DNA from 3 places in the Tepidamorphus gemmatus genome. Region 2 is predicted to be linked to each of the others. Evidence: riboswitches for the same ligand, from Rfam matches in the RefSeq annotation. Region 2 holds a riboswitch; each other region holds the start of a gene.
The links. A riboswitch is a leader RNA that binds a small molecule or an ion and turns the genes downstream of it on or off. The one in region 2 is predicted to bind cobalamin.
Positions count from the first base shown of each region.

Region 1 (5,856 bases), on a different contig from region 2:
GTACCGGTGCTGCCGCGGATCGCCAATTTCGACGATCTCGACCCGCTTGTCGCCGAACCGGATGTCGATCTCGCGATGATCGAACCGGGACGGGCGCTGCCGGTCTGCGACCTTGTCATCCTGCCGGGCTCGAAGGCGACGATCGCCGATCTGGCGGCGCTGCGCGCCGAAGGCTGGGACATCGACATTGCGGCGCATGTGCGGCGCGGCGGGCGGGTGCTCGGGCTGTGCGGCGGCTACCAGATGCTTGGCCGGTCGATCGCCGACCCCGCCGGCATCGAGGGGCCGGCAGGCCGGGTGGACGGGCTCGGGCTGCTCGATGTCGAGACGGTGCTCGCCGGCGACAAGCATCTGGTGGAGGTGGCCGGCGTGACAATCGCCGACGGGCTGCCGCTTGTCGGCTACGAGATGCACATGGGGGTGACGACAGGGCCGGGCACCGGGCGCCCGCTGGTGCGCCTCGCCGACGGACGGACGGATGGGGCAGTCTCGGCGGACGGTTTGGTCGCCGGCACCTATGTGCACGGCTTCTTCGCCGATGACCGGCAGCGCGCCGCCTGGCTTGCGCGGCTCGGCGGCACAGCGTCCGGCGCTGACTACGAGGCCGGCGTGGAGGCCGCGCTCGACGGACTTGCCGCCCATCTGGAAAGGCATATCGACATCGGCCGGCTCATGTCGCTAGCCCGATGAGGGCTGCAAGCGCCAGTACGAAGATGCCCTGTGCAATGCAGGCGGTGCGGTAGAGGTCGAGCGCCCGGCGGATGTCCGCGGCCGTCAGGTCGGCGCGTCCGTCGCCCATCCAGCTGTCCTCGACACGGATGCCGCCATAGACGCGTGGTCCGGCGATCCGGATGCCGAGCGCGCCGGCCATCGCCGCCTCCGGCCAACCGGCATTCGGCGAGCGGTGACGGCGGGCATCCCGCTTGACCGCCCGCAGCGCCGCGGCCGCATCCGCCTCGCGGATCAGTGCGGCGAGGACGATCCAGCCGGCCGCCAGCCGCGAAGCCGGCAGGTTGACCAGATCGTCGAGGCGGGCAGCGGCGCGGCCGAAGTCGCGGTAGCGCTCGGTGCGGTGACCGATCATCGAATCGGCGGTGTTGACGGCCTTGTAGGCGGCGATCCCCGGCAGGCCGAGCAGCGCGCACCACAAAGCCGGCGCGACAACCGCGTCGGAGAAGTTCTCGGCGAGGCTTTCGATCGCCGCGCGGCAGACGCCGGACTCGTCGAGTGCCGCCGGATCCCGGCCGACGATGTGCGCGACGGCCGCGCGGCCGGCGTCGAGGCCGCCGGTCTCCAGTCCTTCGGCCACCGCCTCGACATGGTTCCAGAGGCTGCGCTGGGCGATCAGGCTCGAGGCGATCGCGGCAGTCAGGATGAGCGCGAGCAGCGACGGCAGCAGTGCCAGCAGAACCATCTGCACCAGCAGCGCCGGCACGACAGCGGCGATGAGGAGTGCGATCAGCGTCACGACACCGTTGAAGCGGCGAGTCTCGACGGTCATGTCCGGCCGGTTGAGCATCGCCTCGAGCCAATCGATCAGCGTGCCGATCCACACCACTGGATGACGGAGCACGGCGTAGAGCGGCCGCGGATAGCCGGCGGCGGCCTCGATCGCGAGGGCGGCGAACAGGACGTAGAGGTTTGTCGACAGCGTCATTGCCGGATCGATATCACGTCGCCCACCGGCGAGGCAGTGGCGGATCGGACGGCCGCCGCCATGTCGCAATCGCACTCGACGGGTCCGGGACCATCCGGTAGTCTCGCCTCCGGATCGGTCCCGAAAGGGCGAAGAGGGAACGCGGTGCCGGATCTCGTTCCGAAAGCCGCGGCTGTCCCCGCAACTGTAGGCGCCGAGCCGCCCCTCCAGCGAACCCACTGGCGCAAGCCGGGAAGGGGGAGGGCGGCGGTAGGCAGGCGCGAGCCAGGAGACCTGCCGGTCCATGGGGCAACTCCAAGGCCGCCGGTGGAGCGGCAGATCGGATGACGAGATGACTGAGACAACGACTTCCCTTTCGCAACCGGCAGCGGTCTCTTCGCGGCTGACGGTGGCCTCTGTGGTATTCCTGATGGGTGCGGCCGTCGTCTTCGTGACCGGCTTCGCGCATCCGCAGGCGCTGCACGACGCGGCGCACGATGCGCGCCACGCACTCTCCTTCCCCTGCCACTGATCGCGCCATGCTGAAGCGGATTCTGGCCGCGGGCCTCGTGGGAGGCATCGCCGGCGGACTGATCGTGGCCGCGATCCAGTCGGTCACGACGGTTCCGATGATCCTCCATGCCGAGGAATTCGAGGAGGTCGCCACCACGGGCCTGACAATCCTCGCGCACGCGCACGGCGACCACGCGCTTGGCGAGCACGGCGACGGGATGCGGACCATCCTCACCTATGTCGCCACCATCGCTGTCGCGGTGGGCTATGCCTGGATGCTGCTGGCAGTGATGTACGCCAGGGGCGCCCGGATCGACGTCAGCTCGGTGATCCCGTTCGCCATCGCAGGCTTCTTCGCCACCGGCCTCGCCCCCGCGCTCGGGCTCGCGCCGGAGCTGCCGGGGGTTGCGGCGGCCGATCTTTACGCGCGGCAGCTCTGGTGGGCGTTCACGGCCTTCGCCACAGCCATCGGGATCGGCGCGATCTATTTCGGCCGCAGCGCTCCCTGGGTGATAGGCGGGCTCGTGCTGATCGTGCTGCCGCATGTGGTCGGCGCGCCGCAGGCCGACGGCATGACGAGCGCCGTGCCGGCCGAACTCGCCGCACATTTCGCCGCGACGTCGCTCGTCATCCACGCGCTGATGTGGATCGTTCCTGCGGCGATCGCCGGTTACGCGATGTCGCGGATGAGCCTGGCCGACCGGACGGTCTGAGGCTCCGGGCCGGCCGGACGTCTTGCCGCCGGCCCGGCCTGGCCGCCGCGTCCTCGACCGCCTCTGCGAGCCGCGATGGGCAAGGCGTGGCGGGAGCGGTGTTGCGCCCCGATCCCGGCTCCGCGCGTCGTTCCGGCCGGAACGGCGCGCCTGGTGCCGGCGCCCGGGCCCGCCGATCGGGCAGGGTTCATCGTCTCCTCGAGGAATGTCACTCTCGTCGTCGGTCGATGATTCGCGCGAGGTGACGGCATGGTTTCCTTCGTTCCCATTCTTGCCTGGGTCTTGGCGCTCGTCGCCGCGGCCGCCGATATCGCGCGGGCCCCGCGTCCGCTCGGCGCGCGGCTGGTCGCGGACCGGCTGCTCCGGTGGATCTTCTTCTTCGTCATCGGCTTGATGAGCCTGTGGGCGTTCATGGGCCATGTCTTCTTTCCTGCCGAAGCGGCCGCGGCGATCGGCTGGCAGACGAGTCCGTTCCAGTTCGAGGTCGGGGTCGCCAATCTCGGCATCGGGCTGGCCGGCGTGGTCGGCGCCTTCTGGGGACGACTGGGATTCCGCACCGCCACATGGATCGTGGTGGCGTCGTTCCTCGGCGGGGCCGCGATCGGCCATTTGCGGCAGATCGCGGAGACGGGCAATCTGGCGGCTGGCAATGCCGGACCGATCCTCTATACCGACATCCTGACGCCGACGGTCGTGGCGGTGCTGCTGCTGGTCGCCTGGAAGGCGGATCAGAAGGCGTAGGTCGTGGCCGAGGCGGCGCGGGCGAGCGCGGCCGGATCGACCGCGAACACGCAGCGCGGCGTGCCTGCCGCCGCCCAGACGACCTCGTATGTCAGGAGCCTCGCGTCGATCAACGTGCGCATCGGTTCGGGATGGCCGATCGGCGGAATGCCGCCAATCGCATAGCCGGTGATCTCGCGCACGCGGCGGCCGTCGGGACGGACCAGCGGCTCGCCGAGTTCCGCCGCGACCGCCATCTCGTCGACCCGGTTGGCGCCGGAGACCAGCAGCAGGTAGGGTTGGCCGCTCGCCGCTCCGACGAACACGAGCGACTTGACAATCTGCGCCACCTCGCAGCCGCAGGCCCGGGCCGCCTCCTCGGCGGTGCGGGTCGAGTCCGGCATCTCGACAACGTTCACCGCAAGACCGGCGGCCGCGGCGGCGGCGGCGACACGGCGGGCACTTTCGGGAAGCTGATCCATGACGGGCGCCCTTATAGCAGCGGGCGCAGGCAGGGTCATCAGGGAGAGGCGATCCGCGTCGACCGGGATAGAAGCCTGATTTCTGCGAGCGATCATGGTAAACTGGTCGTTAATGGGCCGAATCTTCCGGAGACGGAGCTGCCAATGTCGGAAGAGACGATCATCGAGGCGCCGATCAAGCAGGCGGAGACGAGCCGCCTGCGCGCGGCGCTGCGGCGTGCCCGTCAAACCGAGGCCGAGCGCTCGGACGTCATCGTCGATCTGCGCGAGGCGGAGATCGCCCGCCTCGAACTGCTGCAGGATGCGCTTTCGGACGTCTTCGACGAGATTCCGGAAGGAACCGACCTGCTCGAATGCGCTCTGATTCCGGGTACCCCGCCGCGGTTGTGGATCGACGTGCTGGCCCATGTGGTGATGGCGCGTGACAAGCGCACCTACCGTTTCCTGAAGGACACCCGGCACGGACGGCAGGTCATCCTCGAGACGACCAGCATCGACGAGATGGCGAACCGCGTCACCGATTATGTCGCGCACCGGCTGATCGAGCGCGAACGGGCGCTGGAAAGCGACTCGGAAGGCAAGGCGATCGTGTCGCTCGCCGCCCGACAGGCGGAGGACAAGGCGATGACGGTTGAGCGGACCGTGCGGCGCTTCGGCTGGGGAAGCCTGATCACCGCCTTCGTACTCGGGGTGTTGATCGGCGCCGTCGGACTGTTCGTCGTCGGCGTGACGTTCAGCCTGCCCTAGGAGCTGCAGCGCACGGCGCGACCTCGTCCCGGCCGGTACGGAGCTCCTGCTCGCACAGTGTGTGGAGGACGCCCCCGTCAAAGCCGCGCACGATCATCCGGCACGACCAGGCGCCGGCCATCCCGGAAATGTCGAACAGGTTGTACTGGGCAGCCGGCCGGCCGCTGTGCTCCAGCGCCGAAGCCGAGGGTACGCCGACCACCGGTATCGGCGCGACCGGGCCGGGCAGCCAGCGCAGCGTGGCGCGGTGCTCGTGACCGTGCAGGATCAACTCGGCGCCGGCGCGCTCCAGTGCCGCTGCGACCTCGCGCGCGTCGAGAAGCCGGCGAAAGCGGTCGCCGGGCTCGCGCGTCGGCGGATGATGGATCATAACGACTCGGAACCAACCCTCGCGGCCGAGGCGGGCGAGAAGCATTTCGAGCCGCGCGAGCTGGTCGCGGCCGACCTTCCCCGTCGCCAGGAACGGCGCAGTGACAATCGCCGAGGAGCACCCGACCAAGGCCAGCGGACCGCGCCGCCTGAGATAGGGAAATCCGCCATGCGCCAGGGTGTCCGGGTCGCCGGCCATGTATTCGCGCCAGGCGAGTTCCGTACCCGTCACGGCGCGGCGCACATAGGTGTCGTGATTGCCGGGCACCAGCGAGACCTTGTCCGGTGGCCCGATGTGATCGAGCCATGCCCGGCAGGCGCGCCATTCGGCCGGCGTCGAGACGATGGCAAGATCGCCGGTTACCGCGATATGATCCGGCGCATGGGTGTGGATGTCGCCGGTAACCGCATCGAGGACATGGCGGACATGAACGCGGCGGCGGTTGCGCTGCCAGTTCACCCAGCCGATCGCTCGCTGCGACAACAGGTCGCGTCGGCGCGGCGGTCCGTCGGGCGGGACGTGGGGGTCGGAGAGATGGGCAAGCCTGAACATTGCCCGCGCTTTCTAGCGGCGGCGGGCTGCGATGGCCAGACGGACGGACCCGAACGCGGGGTGGTCGACCCGCCTCAGTTGGGCGCGAAGGTCATCAGCGCGGCCGCGATGCGGCCGTCGCGG
Region 1 is NZ_SMAK01000001.1:472,575-478,430, forward strand. It holds gene EDC22_RS02195 (cobyric acid synthase) at 1-690, shown strand, start outside; gene cbiB (adenosylcobinamide-phosphate synthase CbiB) at 671-1,657, opposite strand; cobalamin riboswitch at 1,756-1,952, shown strand; gene EDC22_RS02205 (CbtB domain-containing protein) at 1,989-2,168, shown strand; gene EDC22_RS02210 (CbtA family protein) at 2,176-2,862, shown strand; gene EDC22_RS02215 (DUF6790 family protein) at 3,112-3,603, shown strand; gene EDC22_RS02220 (YbaK/EbsC family protein) at 3,591-4,064, opposite strand; gene EDC22_RS02225 (hypothetical protein) at 4,209-4,811, shown strand; gene EDC22_RS02230 (metallophosphoesterase family protein) at 4,798-5,733, opposite strand.
Region 1: it holds a riboswitch for cobalamin, as region 2 does, so the genes downstream of both, EDC22_RS02205 (CbtB domain-containing protein) here and EDC22_RS15455 (ABC transporter substrate-binding protein) in region 2, are expected to answer to the same signal.

Region 2 (5,856 bases):
CTGAATCATCGGGACGTCGCGGGCGACGATGGCGTGGACGAGCGCATGGCCGATCCCGGGCCAGGCGAACAATGTCTCGACGACGACGACACCCTCGATCAGATAGACGAGTTGAACCCCCAGATAGGTTATGACGGGAACGGCGATGTTGCGCACGCCGTGACGCCGGAACGTCTCGCCAGGCGGCAGGCCCTTGGTCAGGCCGAACCTGTAGTAGGGGGAGGCCATCACGGTGATCGTCGCGTCGCGGGCGATGCGGCTGGACACGGCGGCAAGGCCGAGCGCGAGCGTCAGGGCCGGCAGGACCGTGAAGCGCGCCCCGCCGTGTCCTGCCGCGGGCAGAAGGCCTGCATGGACCGAGAGGCCATAGATCAAGAGCAGTCCTATCACGAACTGCGGCAACGACCTGAGCCCGACCGTTGCGACGAATACGAGCCGGTCGAACAGTCCGCCTGGCCGTATCGCAGCCAGAACGCCGATCGGCGGCCCCAACACCATCGACAGGAGGATCGCGACCACCGCCAGCTCGACCGAATGGCCGAGCTGGTGTCGGATCTCGACGACGACGGGAACGCCCGAGACGAGCGACACCCCGAGATCGAAGCGCGCCATGCTCCAGAGCCAGTCTGCGAAGGCGGCAATCGCCGGCCGGTCGAGGCCGAGCTCGCGGCGGACCTGTTCGGCCGCCGCACCGTCGACGAGATCGTAACCGTACCGGCCGGCCGCGATGCGGAAGGCCATGTCTCCGGGCAGGCTCCGGACCATGATGAACGTCAGTGCCCCGACCATGACCGCAACGAGACCGGCCTGCAGGACCCGGTAAGAAACCAGCCGGATCACCTTGCCCACCTCATTCGCGAGAGGCGGTAGCTGCGCTCGAAGGGATCGATCGAGAAGTTCTCGACATCCTTGGACACTGCAGCCGTCTGCACGTACCAGACGACCGGGATGACGGGCAGTTCGTCCTGGAGGATGCGTGCGATGACGCGCCGCTGCTCCTCCGCCAGCTCTGCGTCGCCCGTCGTCAGGACAGTATCAATTGCTGCGATCAGCGCGTCGCTCTTCCAGTTCATGGCGCCCCAGTCGCCGCCCTCCGCGCCGAAATCCTGCATCAGCGTGCCGAGCGGATCGGGAACGAGCGAGAAGTTGCGGGCGATCAGCGCCGCTTCCAGCGTCCCGTCCTGGTGGCCAGCGGGGATGTCACCGGAATTGCCTACGGCGATCGTCGCATCGACGCCAATCTCGCGGAACTGGTCCTCGAGCGCCGTTGCCACAAGTGGCAATTCGGGCCGGTCCGGGTAGGTCCTGATCGTGAAGGCCAGCCTGACGCCGTCCTTCTCGAGGATACCGTCAGCGCCCGGCATCCAGCCGAGGCCGGCGAGGATTTTCCTGGCCCGTTCCGGGTCATGCGTCAGCGGTGCAAGGTCCGGATTGTGCCAGGCGGCCATTCCGGGCGGAAACAGCTGCGAGGCGGCGACATCGGGCTGACGCAGCAGCGCCGAAGCGATGCCTTGACGATCCATGGCGAGGCTGAGCGCCCGGGGCACCTGCGCATCGGCGAGCGGAGGATAGGCCGCGTTCACCTTCATCGTGATCACCCGCGGGAGCGGCACCGCCCGAACCTCGAGCCGGTCGTTGCCAGCCAGCCGCTGCAGGCTCGCCGGGTCGAGATTGAAGACGATCTGTGCATCGCCGCTTTCGGCGAGCAGTGTCCGGGTTTCGCCGCGACCGGCCGCAAGGAACATCGTGCGCGCGATCTCAGGCTTCTCGCCCCAGTACCCGTCGAACCGCTCCATGGTGAATCGCTGCGGCGGCTCCACGCTCACGATCCTGTAGGGACCCGTGGCGACAATCTGCGTCACGGACCCGTCGGCCGCGTAGGAGGCCGGTGCCAGGATCTGGGCCGAGGTATGCGCCAGGAAGGCGAGCAGCGGCGAGAATGGTGACGACAGCCGGATGAGCACAGCGGCATCGCCGACTGCCTCGATCGACTCGATCGGCACCTTGTCGAGAACGCCCGGCTTGCCGCGGGCGATCTCCAGGGAATGCACGACATCGGCGGCCGTCATCCTGGACCCGTCGTGATAGGTCACGTTCGGGCGCAGATCGAACCGCCAGGTCCGGCCGTCCTCGCTCACGATCCACGACGCCGCGAGCGCTGGGATCGGCAGACCATCGTCACCGATCTCGATCAGTGTCTCCGCGACCTCCATGCGGGTGAACGCATAGCCGGTCACAGAAGGGTCGAAGCCCTTGATCTCCCATGGTGCGACGACGGTCAGGGTCCGATCCTCGGCCCACAGGGCGAAGGGCGACATGATCGCCGACATCGCGACGGCAGCCAGAGCCATACGAGCTCTCTTCATGACATTCTCCGGATGATGTGAGGCGGCACCGCTGCACACGCGGGCAGCAGCAGGAGCAGGAATGTTATGCTATAACGTAACCGATCCGGATGTCACGGGCCGTCCGAGCAGCGCATCCGATCGTGTGGAAAGGCTGAGCTACGTTCGATCATCGGCAACCCCGCTCGATTGTCAGGGCGAGTGCCGGAAGGACGCCTGGCCTACGGCCATGCACATGAATGCCGCAGCCACACGACCCGCGGGGCACCCCGCCCGGGGACGTTACGCATGGCCACGGCAGGTCTCCTGGCTCGCGGGTCATCGCGTGTTCGCCGCCTTCCCGGGATTTCACCCAGTGGCATTCCGACGAACGGCTATCCGCTCACAGTTGCGGGGGCAGCTCCGGTCTTGCGCTCCGACGACACGGAAACACGCACCGGATTCCCTCTTAGCTCCCGATCTGACGACTCGGAAGACCGTGACGGGAAGAGCTTGCCCCAGACAATCCGTTGGCGTCAACAGTCGATCGGCGTGCTCCTGCGCGCGATGAGACGCACCCTATAACCAGCCCTTCACTGATCGCGCCACCGCCTCCGACGACAGGCCGTAGCGCTCATGCAGCGTCGGCAGCGCCCCGGCGTCGAGGAATTCGTCGGGCAGCGCGATCTGTCGGAAGGCGGCCGGCCGTACCCCGGCGCGCAGCAAGAGGCCTGCGATCGCCTCGCCGAGGCCACCGACGATGGAATGGTTCTCGGCCACCACCACCAGCCGGCCAGGCTTGCCCGCCTCGCCAAGGATCGCCGCCTCGTCCAGCGGCTTGATGGTGGAGACGTGCAGGACGGCGGCGCCGATGCCGTCGGCCGCTAGCATCTTCGCCGCCTCCAGCACCCGCATCGTCATGAAACCCGACGACACGAACAGCACATCGGCGCCGTCGCGCAAGAGCTTCGCCTTGCCGAGCTCGAACCGGTAGCCGTACTCCTCCAGCACCACCGGCACGTTGCCGCGCAAAAGACGCATGTAGACCGGCCCCGGATGGTCGGCGATCGCCGGCACAGCCTGCTCGATCTCGGTGGCATCGCACGGGTCGATGATCGTCAGGTTCGGCATTCCCCGGAAGATCGCTATGTCCTCGGTCGCCTGATGGCTGGGGCCATATCCGGTGGTCAGACCCGGCAGCGCACAGACGATCTTGACGTTCAGACTTTCCTCCGCGATCGCCATGCAGATGAAGTCGTAGGCGCGCCGGGAGGCGAACACCGCATAGGTGGTGGCGAACGGCGTGAAGCCCTCGCGCGCCAAGCCGGCCGCCGCCCCCATCAGCACCTGCTCGGCCATGCCCATCTGGTAGAAGCGGTCCGGATGCGCAACAGCGAACACGTGCAGATCGGTATAATTGCCGAGATCAGCCGTCAGCCCGACGATATCGGCACGGCTGTGGGCAAGCTCCGCCAGCGCATGGCCGAATGGCGCCGGCCTTGCCGGATGCCCCTCCGGCGCCAGCGAGGCGATCATCGCCGAGGTCGTCGCCCGCGGTCCGTTCCCGGTCTTCGGGCGGGGCGTGTACTTGGACAGCCGTGTCATGCCCCCCTCCCCGCGTCCAGCGCCTGCAGCGCCAGCTCCCATTCCTCAGGCTCGACCCTGAGGAAATGGTTGCGCTCACGCGCTTCCAGGAATGGCACGCCCTTTGCCATCCTGGTGTCGCAGATCACCACGCGCGGCTGCGCCGCCCTGCTGCCCCGTGCTGCATCGAAGGCCGCGACCAGCGCGTCGATGTCGTTGCCGTTGACACGCCAGCACTGCCAGCCGAATGCCCGCCACTTGTCCTCGAGCGGCTCGAAGCCCGAGACCTTCGTGGCCGGCCCGTCCGCCTGCATGTCGTTGACATCGACGATTGCGATGAGGTTGGACAGGCCGAACCGGCTCGCCGCCATCGCCGCCTCCCAGGTCGACCCCTCGCCGAGTTCGCCATCGGACAGGAGATTGTAGACGAATGCGCCGGACGCCTTGCGCCGCAGGCCGAGCGCCATGCCGATCGCGATCGGCAGTCCGTGACCGAGCGATCCCCCGGTGATTTCCATGCCGGGGGTGTAGGCGGCCATGCCCGACATCGGCAGACGGCTGTCGTCGGTGCCGTAGGTGTCGATCTCGTCCTCCGGCAGGATCCCCGCCTCGACCAGCGCCGCGTAGAGCGCGATGGCGTAGTGGCCGATCGACAGCAGGAAACGGTCGCGTCCCTCCCATTCCGGATCGTCCGGACGATAGGTCAGCGCATGGAAGTAGGAGACCGCCAGCACATCGGCGATGCCGAGCGCCTGGGCAATGTAGCCCTGCCCCTGGACCTGCCCCATGCGCAGCGCGTTGCGGCGGATATTGTAGGCCCGATCGGCGAGGCTGACATTGGATCTGTTGGCCATCGCGCCCTCAGTGGATCAGCATGCCGCCATTGACGTCGATCACCGCTCCGGTGACATAGGCCGACAGGTCGGAGGCGAGGAACAGGTAGATGCCCGCCACGTCCTCGGCCGATCCGAGCCGTCCCAGCGGGATTCCTTCAATGATCTTCTGCTTCATCTCGTCGGAGAGCTTGCCCTGGGTGATGTCAGTGTCGATCAGACCCGGCGTGACGCAGTTGACGCGAATCCCGTCAGGCCCCAGTTCGCGCGCCATGGCCTTGGCCAGCCCCAGCACGCCCGCCTTCGCTGCCGTATAGTGCGGTCCGCCGAAGACGCCGCCGCCGCGCTGCGCCGACACCGACGACATGCAGGCGATCGCCCCCGACCGCCGCTTGCGCATGTGCGGCACGATCGACCGGCTCAGGCAGAAGATGCCCTTGAGGTTCACGTCGATCACCCGCTGCCAGTCGTCCGGGCCGATCTCGCCGAACTTGAGGGGCTGGGTTATGCCGGCATTGTTGATGAGGATGTCGATCTTGCCGAACGCCGCCAGCACCGCGCCCGCGGCACGGTCGCAGGCAGCCTGGTCGGTGACGTCGCAGCCAATGCCCAGATGCGCCTCGCCGATCCCCGCCGCCGCCGCACGCGCAGCCGTCTCGTCGAGGTCGAGGATCGCCACCCGCGCGCCGTGGCGGGCAAACAGCCGCGCCGTCGCCAATCCTATCCCGCGCGGGCTTGCCGCGCCGGAAATCACCGCCGTCCTGCCGTCCAGCAGCTTCAACTCCACCTCCCTCTGCGATATTGCGACCAGCGTCGTCCGGCCACCGCGGACTACGTATACATACGCCATTGCGATGTGGCTATTCCCCGAGTGTGTCGCGACAGGGGCCTATGGGCGTCGAGTGGGCGCGACGGATTTCCCGGCAGACGCAGGAGGAGGGTAGATGCCGGGGCGTGCGGCCCGGGACCAAGATCGAGGGCCGCGTCAGCACCCGTTGACGAGAGCGTTGGCGGCCGCCTCCACGTCGATGCGCCGTTTGGCGATCCCGGCCCGCGCGACACGCTTGCCCGTGCATTGGAATGCCTTCTGGATGTCGGCGACCGTCGCGTTGGGC
Region 2 is NZ_SMAK01000011.1:98,193-104,048, reverse strand. It holds gene EDC22_RS15460 (ABC transporter permease) at 1-840, opposite strand, end outside; gene EDC22_RS15455 (ABC transporter substrate-binding protein) at 837-2,366, opposite strand; cobalamin riboswitch at 2,625-2,841, opposite strand; gene EDC22_RS15450 (transketolase family protein) at 2,904-3,929, opposite strand; gene EDC22_RS15445 (transketolase) at 3,926-4,762, opposite strand; gene EDC22_RS15440 (SDR family NAD(P)-dependent oxidoreductase) at 4,770-5,522, opposite strand; gene EDC22_RS15435 (S8 family peptidase) at 5,727-5,856, opposite strand, start outside.

Region 3 (5,856 bases), on a different contig from region 2:
TCAGCACGACGGGCACGTCGGCGGCCCGAGCGAAGCCCATGTTGGCGATGTCGTTGGCCCTCAGATTGATCTCCGAGGCGCTGCCGGCCCCCTCCACCAGCACGATCTCGGCGGTCTCCTTGAGCCGGCCGAAACTCTCCAGCACCGCCGGCATCAGTCCGCGCTTGATCTCCTGCCATTCGCGCGCCTTCGCCGTGCCGATCACCTTGCCGTGCAGCACGATCTGCGCGCCGGTCTCGCTCTGCGGCTTGAGCAGCACCGGGTTCATGTCCACCGAGGCCCGCAACCCCGCCGCGCGGGCCTGCAACGCCTGCGCCCGGCCGATCTCGCCGCCCTCGGCGGTGACGGCAGCATTGTTCGACATGTTCTGCGGCTTGAACGGCGCGACTGCGATCCCCCGACGCCTGAGCACCCGGCACAGCCCCGCCACGATCAGCGACTTGCCGACATTCGAGCCGGTCCCCTGAAACATGATTGCGCGGGCTGTCATGGCGCAGCCGGCCGCGCCAGGGCTTCGGCGCGGCGTCCTCCAATCCCGCTCGCAGCCACAATCGGCCCCTCATCGCGGCAGCCGCACCAGCGGCTGTTCGCGATCGGGAGGATTGGATCGGCGATGTCGAAGCGCCCCGGTCCCGGCACGCGCTCGGCTCGACCGGAATGACGGCACGGCAGATGGCCAGACATCGCGCTCAGAACTCGATGCCCTCCTGCGCCTTAACGCCCGCGGCGAAATGATGCTTGACGAGCGTCATCTCGGTGACGAGATCGGCCGCCTCGATCAGCTCCGGTTTCGCGTTGCGGCCGGTGACGACGACGTGCAGGTCGGGACGGCGGGCGGCGAGCGCGCCGACCACCTCGTCGATCGGCAGGTAGTCGTAGCGCAACGCGATGTTGAGCTCGTCGAGGACAAGCAGCGCGACCGAGCGGTCGTCCATCAGCTCCAGCGCCTTCGTCCAGGCGCGGCGGGCGGCGGCGATGTCGCGGTCGCGGTCCTGCGTCTCCCAGGTGAAGCCCTCGCCCATCGAATGCCATTCGACGAGCGCGCCGAAGCTCTCGAGCGCGCCACGCTCGCCGGTCGACCAAGCGCCCTTGATGAACTGCACCACGCCGACCTTGCGCCCCCGCCCGACCATCCGGAGCGCCAGCCCGAAGGCAGCGGTGGACTTGCCCTTGCCGGCGCCGGTATGGACCATCAGCAGGCCCTTCTCGATCGTCTTGGACGCCACTTCGGCGTCCTGAACCGCCTTCCGCTTCTCCATCTTGGCGCGATGCCGCGCCGCCGCATCCGGTCCGCTCATCGCGCCACCTTCACAGGCATCGGCAGACCGGCCAGCATGAACACCACCGAGTGGGCCACCTCCGCAATGCGCTGGTTCATCCGGCCGTGCGCGTCGCGAAACTGCCGGGCGAGCGCATTGTCGGGCACGATGCCGAGCCCCAGTTCATTCGAGACGATGGCGACTGGCGCCGACGATTCGCTGAGCGCCCGGGCCAGGTCGTCGACGGCGGTGACGACGTCATAGTCGGCCAGCATCAGATTGGACAGCCACAGCGTCAGGCAGTCCACCAGGACGGGCGCACCCGCCGGCGCCGACCGCAGCGCCCCGACGATGTCGACGGGCGCCTCCAGCGTGTACCAGCCCTCGCCACGCCGGGCGCGATGCTCGGCAATCCGCTGGCGCATCTCGTCGTCGTGGATCTCGGCGGTCGCAATGAAGGTCCAGGGCGGCGGCAATGCGGTCACCAGGCTTTCCGCGTAGCGGCTCTTCCCCGACCTGGCTCCGCCCAGCACGAAAGTCACCGTCATTGTCACGCCCTCCGGGAATCCCCTGCCGGGCCCGTCCGCGATTGACTCGCCCCGGACGAACCAATAGTCAATCCGTGACGGTCCTTCGCCCCGGCGCAAGCGGGACGAAGGTGAAAAGGGAACGCGGTGCCGGGCCGGACATGTCGGACCAGGCCCCATGCCGCGGCTGCCCCCGCAACTGTAGGCGGTGAGCCACCCGTCGGATGCCACTGGGTCCGCGCCCGGGAAGGTGACGGAAGGCGATCTGAACCGCGAGCCAGGAGACCTGCCGTCGCAACGGACTGACCGCAAGCCGGGCGGGGTGCGCCGGCGCTGCGGAAACCGGCGATCCCGTCGGCGACCGTCCCGGCGATGTCGCACGCGGGCGGGACCACGCACCCCGACAGGCGCAATCCTGCGCCGTGACTTGGGGAACAAGCGGTGGCCGGCGACTCGCGCCCGACGCTCTATGTCTGCACAACCTGCCGGCGGGCGGGCGATCCGCCGTCGGCCGAAGATGTGCCGCGTGCCGGCCAGCTGCTGTTCGAGGCGACCGGTGCCGCGGCGCGGGCGCTCGGCGCCGATGCCCCGGCGATCGTCCCGGTCGTCTGCTTCGCCAACTGCGAGCGCGGCTGTTCGGCGGCGATCTCCCAGCCCGGCAAGTGGGCCTACATGGTTGGCGATCTCGGCCCGGAACACGCCGACGACCTGATCGACTACGCCATCGCCTATGCGCGATCGGAGACAGGAGCCGTCCTGCGCTCCGGCCGTCCCGAGTCGCTGCGGCATGCGATCATCGGGCGCTTTCCGCTGCATCTCGCCGCTCCGCAACCACCGCTGAAGGACGCCGCCGAATGACCGCAACCGCCCGTCCGGCCGCCGGCAAGATTCCCGCAACCGTCATCACCGGCTTTCTCGGCGCCGGCAAGACGACCCTGGTGCGACACGTGCTCCAGAACGCGAACGGCCGCCGCATCGCGATCATCGTCAACGAGTTCGGCTCGCTCGGCATCGACGGAGAGCTGCTGAGGAGCTGCGGGATCGCCGACTGCTCTGAGGAGGACATCGTCGAACTCGCGAATGGTTGCATCTGCTGCACGGTGGCCGACGAGTTCCTGCCCACGATGCAGGCACTGCTCGACCGGCCGCAGCCACCCGAGCATGTGCTGATCGAGACCTCGGGTCTCGCCCTGCCGAAGCCGCTCATCAAGGCATTCGACTGGCCAACCATCCGCTCGCGCATGACGGTCGACGGTGTCATAACCGTCGTCGATGGCCCGGCGGTCGCGGCCGGACGCTTCGCCGACGATCCCGAGAAGGTCGCTCGCCAGCGCGCCGAAGACCCATCGCTCGATCATGACAATCCGCTGGCCGAAGTCTTCGAGGACCAGCTGATGGCAGCTGACCTCGTGCTGCTCAACAAGGCCGACCTGCTGCACGAGGGTGAGCTCGACATGCTGCGCCGCGCCATCGCCGAATCCCTGCCGCGCGCCGTGAAGGTCGTGGCGACCCGTGAGGGCCGCATCGATCCGGCCGTACTGCTGGGGATCGGCGCGGCCGCCGAGGATGATCTCGACGCCCGCCCGTCGCATCACGATGGCGAGGATGGCCACGAGCACGACGACTTCGACACGTTCGTCGTCGAGATCGGCGAGATCGACCAGCCGGAGCGGCTGGTGGCCCGTCTGAAGACGGCCGCCGAGACCCACGATATCCTGCGCATCAAGGGTTTCGTCGCGGTCGCCGGCAAGCCGTTGCGGCTCGCGGTACAGGGTGTCGGCAACCGGTTCCATCACACCTTCGACCGGCCCTGGGCGCCCGGCGAGGCGCGCACCGGGCGCCTGGTGGTGATCGCAGAGACCGGCTTCGACAGGGCGGCCATCGAGGCGGCAATCCGGGGGTAGGCATGCACATCCTGGTCCGGGAGACACGATCGCTCGACGATGTCGAGACGGCGGTCGATCTCGGCCAGTCGCCTGCGCCGCTGGTGTTCCTGTCCTTCTCTGATTCCGATCTCGGCAGCGCCGCCACGGCCTGGCAGGCGGCCGGCGATCTGCCGCAGCTCAGACTGGCCAACATCGGCCGGCTGCGGCATCCGATGTCGGTCGATCTCTATGTCGAGCAGGTCGTCGCCGCCGCGCGCTGCGTGGCGGTGCGGCTGCTCGGCGGCCTCGATTACTGGCGCTATGGCTGCGAGGAGATCGCCCGGACCTGCCGGGACAGGGGCATCCCGGTGGTGTTCATGCCCGGCGACGGCCGCGAGGATGCACGGCTCCGGGACCTTTCGACCGTCGATCCGGCCATCCGCAGCCGCCTCGACACGCTGCTGGCGGAGGGTGGCCCGGCCAACATGCGCGCGGCCCTGCGGCTGCTCAGCCATCTTGCCGGTCTCGGTGACGACGATGGCGTCCGGGCACAACCGGTCGCCCTGCATGGGGAGTACGTACCCCGAACCCTGTCGCCGCGTGCCGGCAAGGACGCTACCCGCCCGCTTGCCGTGATCGTCTTCTACCGTGCCTGGCTGCTTGCCGGCGATCTGGCGCCGGTCGACGCGCTCGCGGCCGAGCTGGACCGGCGCGGGCTCGACGTGCGCGCGCTCCATGTCACGAGCCTGAAGGGTCCTGAAACGGCACGCTGGGTAGCCGACACGCTGCGCGACTTGCGGCCGGCGGTCGTCCTCAACGCCACCGGCTTCTCCGCCCGCCTCGACGACGGGCCCTCGCCGCTCGAAGCCGCCGGTGCGCCAGTCCTGCAGGTCGTGCTCGCCACCTCGTCACGCGAGGCCTGGGAGGCTTCGCCGCGCGGTCTCGGCCAGGCCGATCTCGCCATGCAGGTGGTGTTGCCGGAACTCGACGGCCGGCTGCTTGCCACCGCGGTCTCCTTCAAGGCCGACGAGATCGAAGTGCCCGGCCTGGAATACGCCCGTACGGTGCACCGTCCCGATCCGGCTGGCATCGCCCTTGCCGCCGCCCGCGCGGCGGGCTGGGCGCGGCTCGCCGCGACGCCGCGCCGCGACCGCCGGCTGGCGCTGATCCTCTCCGACTATCCCGGCGCGGCCGGTCAGGCGGCCCATGCCGTCGGCCTCGACGCCATCGAGAGCGCCGCCGAGATCGTGCGCCTGCTGGGCAAGGAGGGCTACGACACCGGCCCCGTTGCGCCGACCGGCCGCGAGATCGTCGCCGCCCTCTGCGATGCCGAGCCGGCACCGTTCCTGTCGCTCGACGCCTATCGCCGCCTGTTCGATACGCTGCCGGAGGCGACACGGACGCAGATTCTCGCAGCGTGGGGCGAACCTCGGGAGGACCCCGCCGTCGTTCCTGCTCCCGTCCGTGAGGCGTCATCCTGGCCGGAGCGTGAGTCGAGAACCGGGATCGGGGATGTGCTGACCGGTGCAGCCACCCAGATCCCGGATCAGCCTGCGGCTGCCCGAGATGAGGCGGCAGTGGCGGGCAAGCTGGGAGCCGGCCGGGTGTTCGCCCACCGCGTCGTCCGGTGCGGCAACATCATCCTCGCCATCCAGCCCGATCGCGGCAACGCCCTCGACCGCAAGGCCGACTACCACGACCCCGACCTGCCGCCGCGCCATGTGTTTGTCGCCTTCTATCTCTGGCTGCGCGAGGTCGCCGGTATCGACGCGATGATCCATCTCGGCACCCATGGCACGCTCGAATGGCTGCCGGGCAAGGCGGTGGCGTTGTCGAAATCCTGCGCGACGGCGGCGCTGATCGGCGGGCTGCCGGTCATTTATCCCTTCATCGTCAACAATCCCGGCGAAGCCGCCGCCGCCAAGCGCCGCCTCGGCGCGGTGACCATCGGCCATCTCACGCCACCGCTGAAGGCTGCCGGCAGCCATGGCGCAGCCGCCGAGCTGGAGCGGCTGATCGACGAATACGCCGCCGCCGACGGCCTCGACCGCCGCCGCACGCAGATCCTCCGGCGAACGATCCTCGACCGCGCCGAGGATGCCGGGCTTCTTGCCGAAAGTGGCGCCTCGGCAGCGACGAGTGATGACGACCGCCTCGCCCGGCTCGATGCCTATCTGTGCGACGTGAAGGATCTGCAGATCCGCG
Region 3 is NZ_SMAK01000001.1:466,435-472,290, reverse strand. It holds gene EDC22_RS02195 (cobyric acid synthase) at 1-490, opposite strand, end outside; gene cobO (cob(I)yrinic acid a,c-diamide adenosyltransferase) at 690-1,298, opposite strand; gene cobU (bifunctional adenosylcobinamide kinase/adenosylcobinamide-phosphate guanylyltransferase) at 1,295-1,807, opposite strand; cobalamin riboswitch at 1,869-2,094, shown strand; gene EDC22_RS02180 (DUF1636 family protein) at 2,228-2,644, shown strand; gene cobW (cobalamin biosynthesis protein CobW) at 2,641-3,690, shown strand; gene cobN (cobaltochelatase subunit CobN) at 3,693-5,856, shown strand, end outside.
Region 3: it holds a riboswitch for cobalamin, as region 2 does, so the genes downstream of both, EDC22_RS02180 (DUF1636 family protein) here and EDC22_RS15455 (ABC transporter substrate-binding protein) in region 2, are expected to answer to the same signal.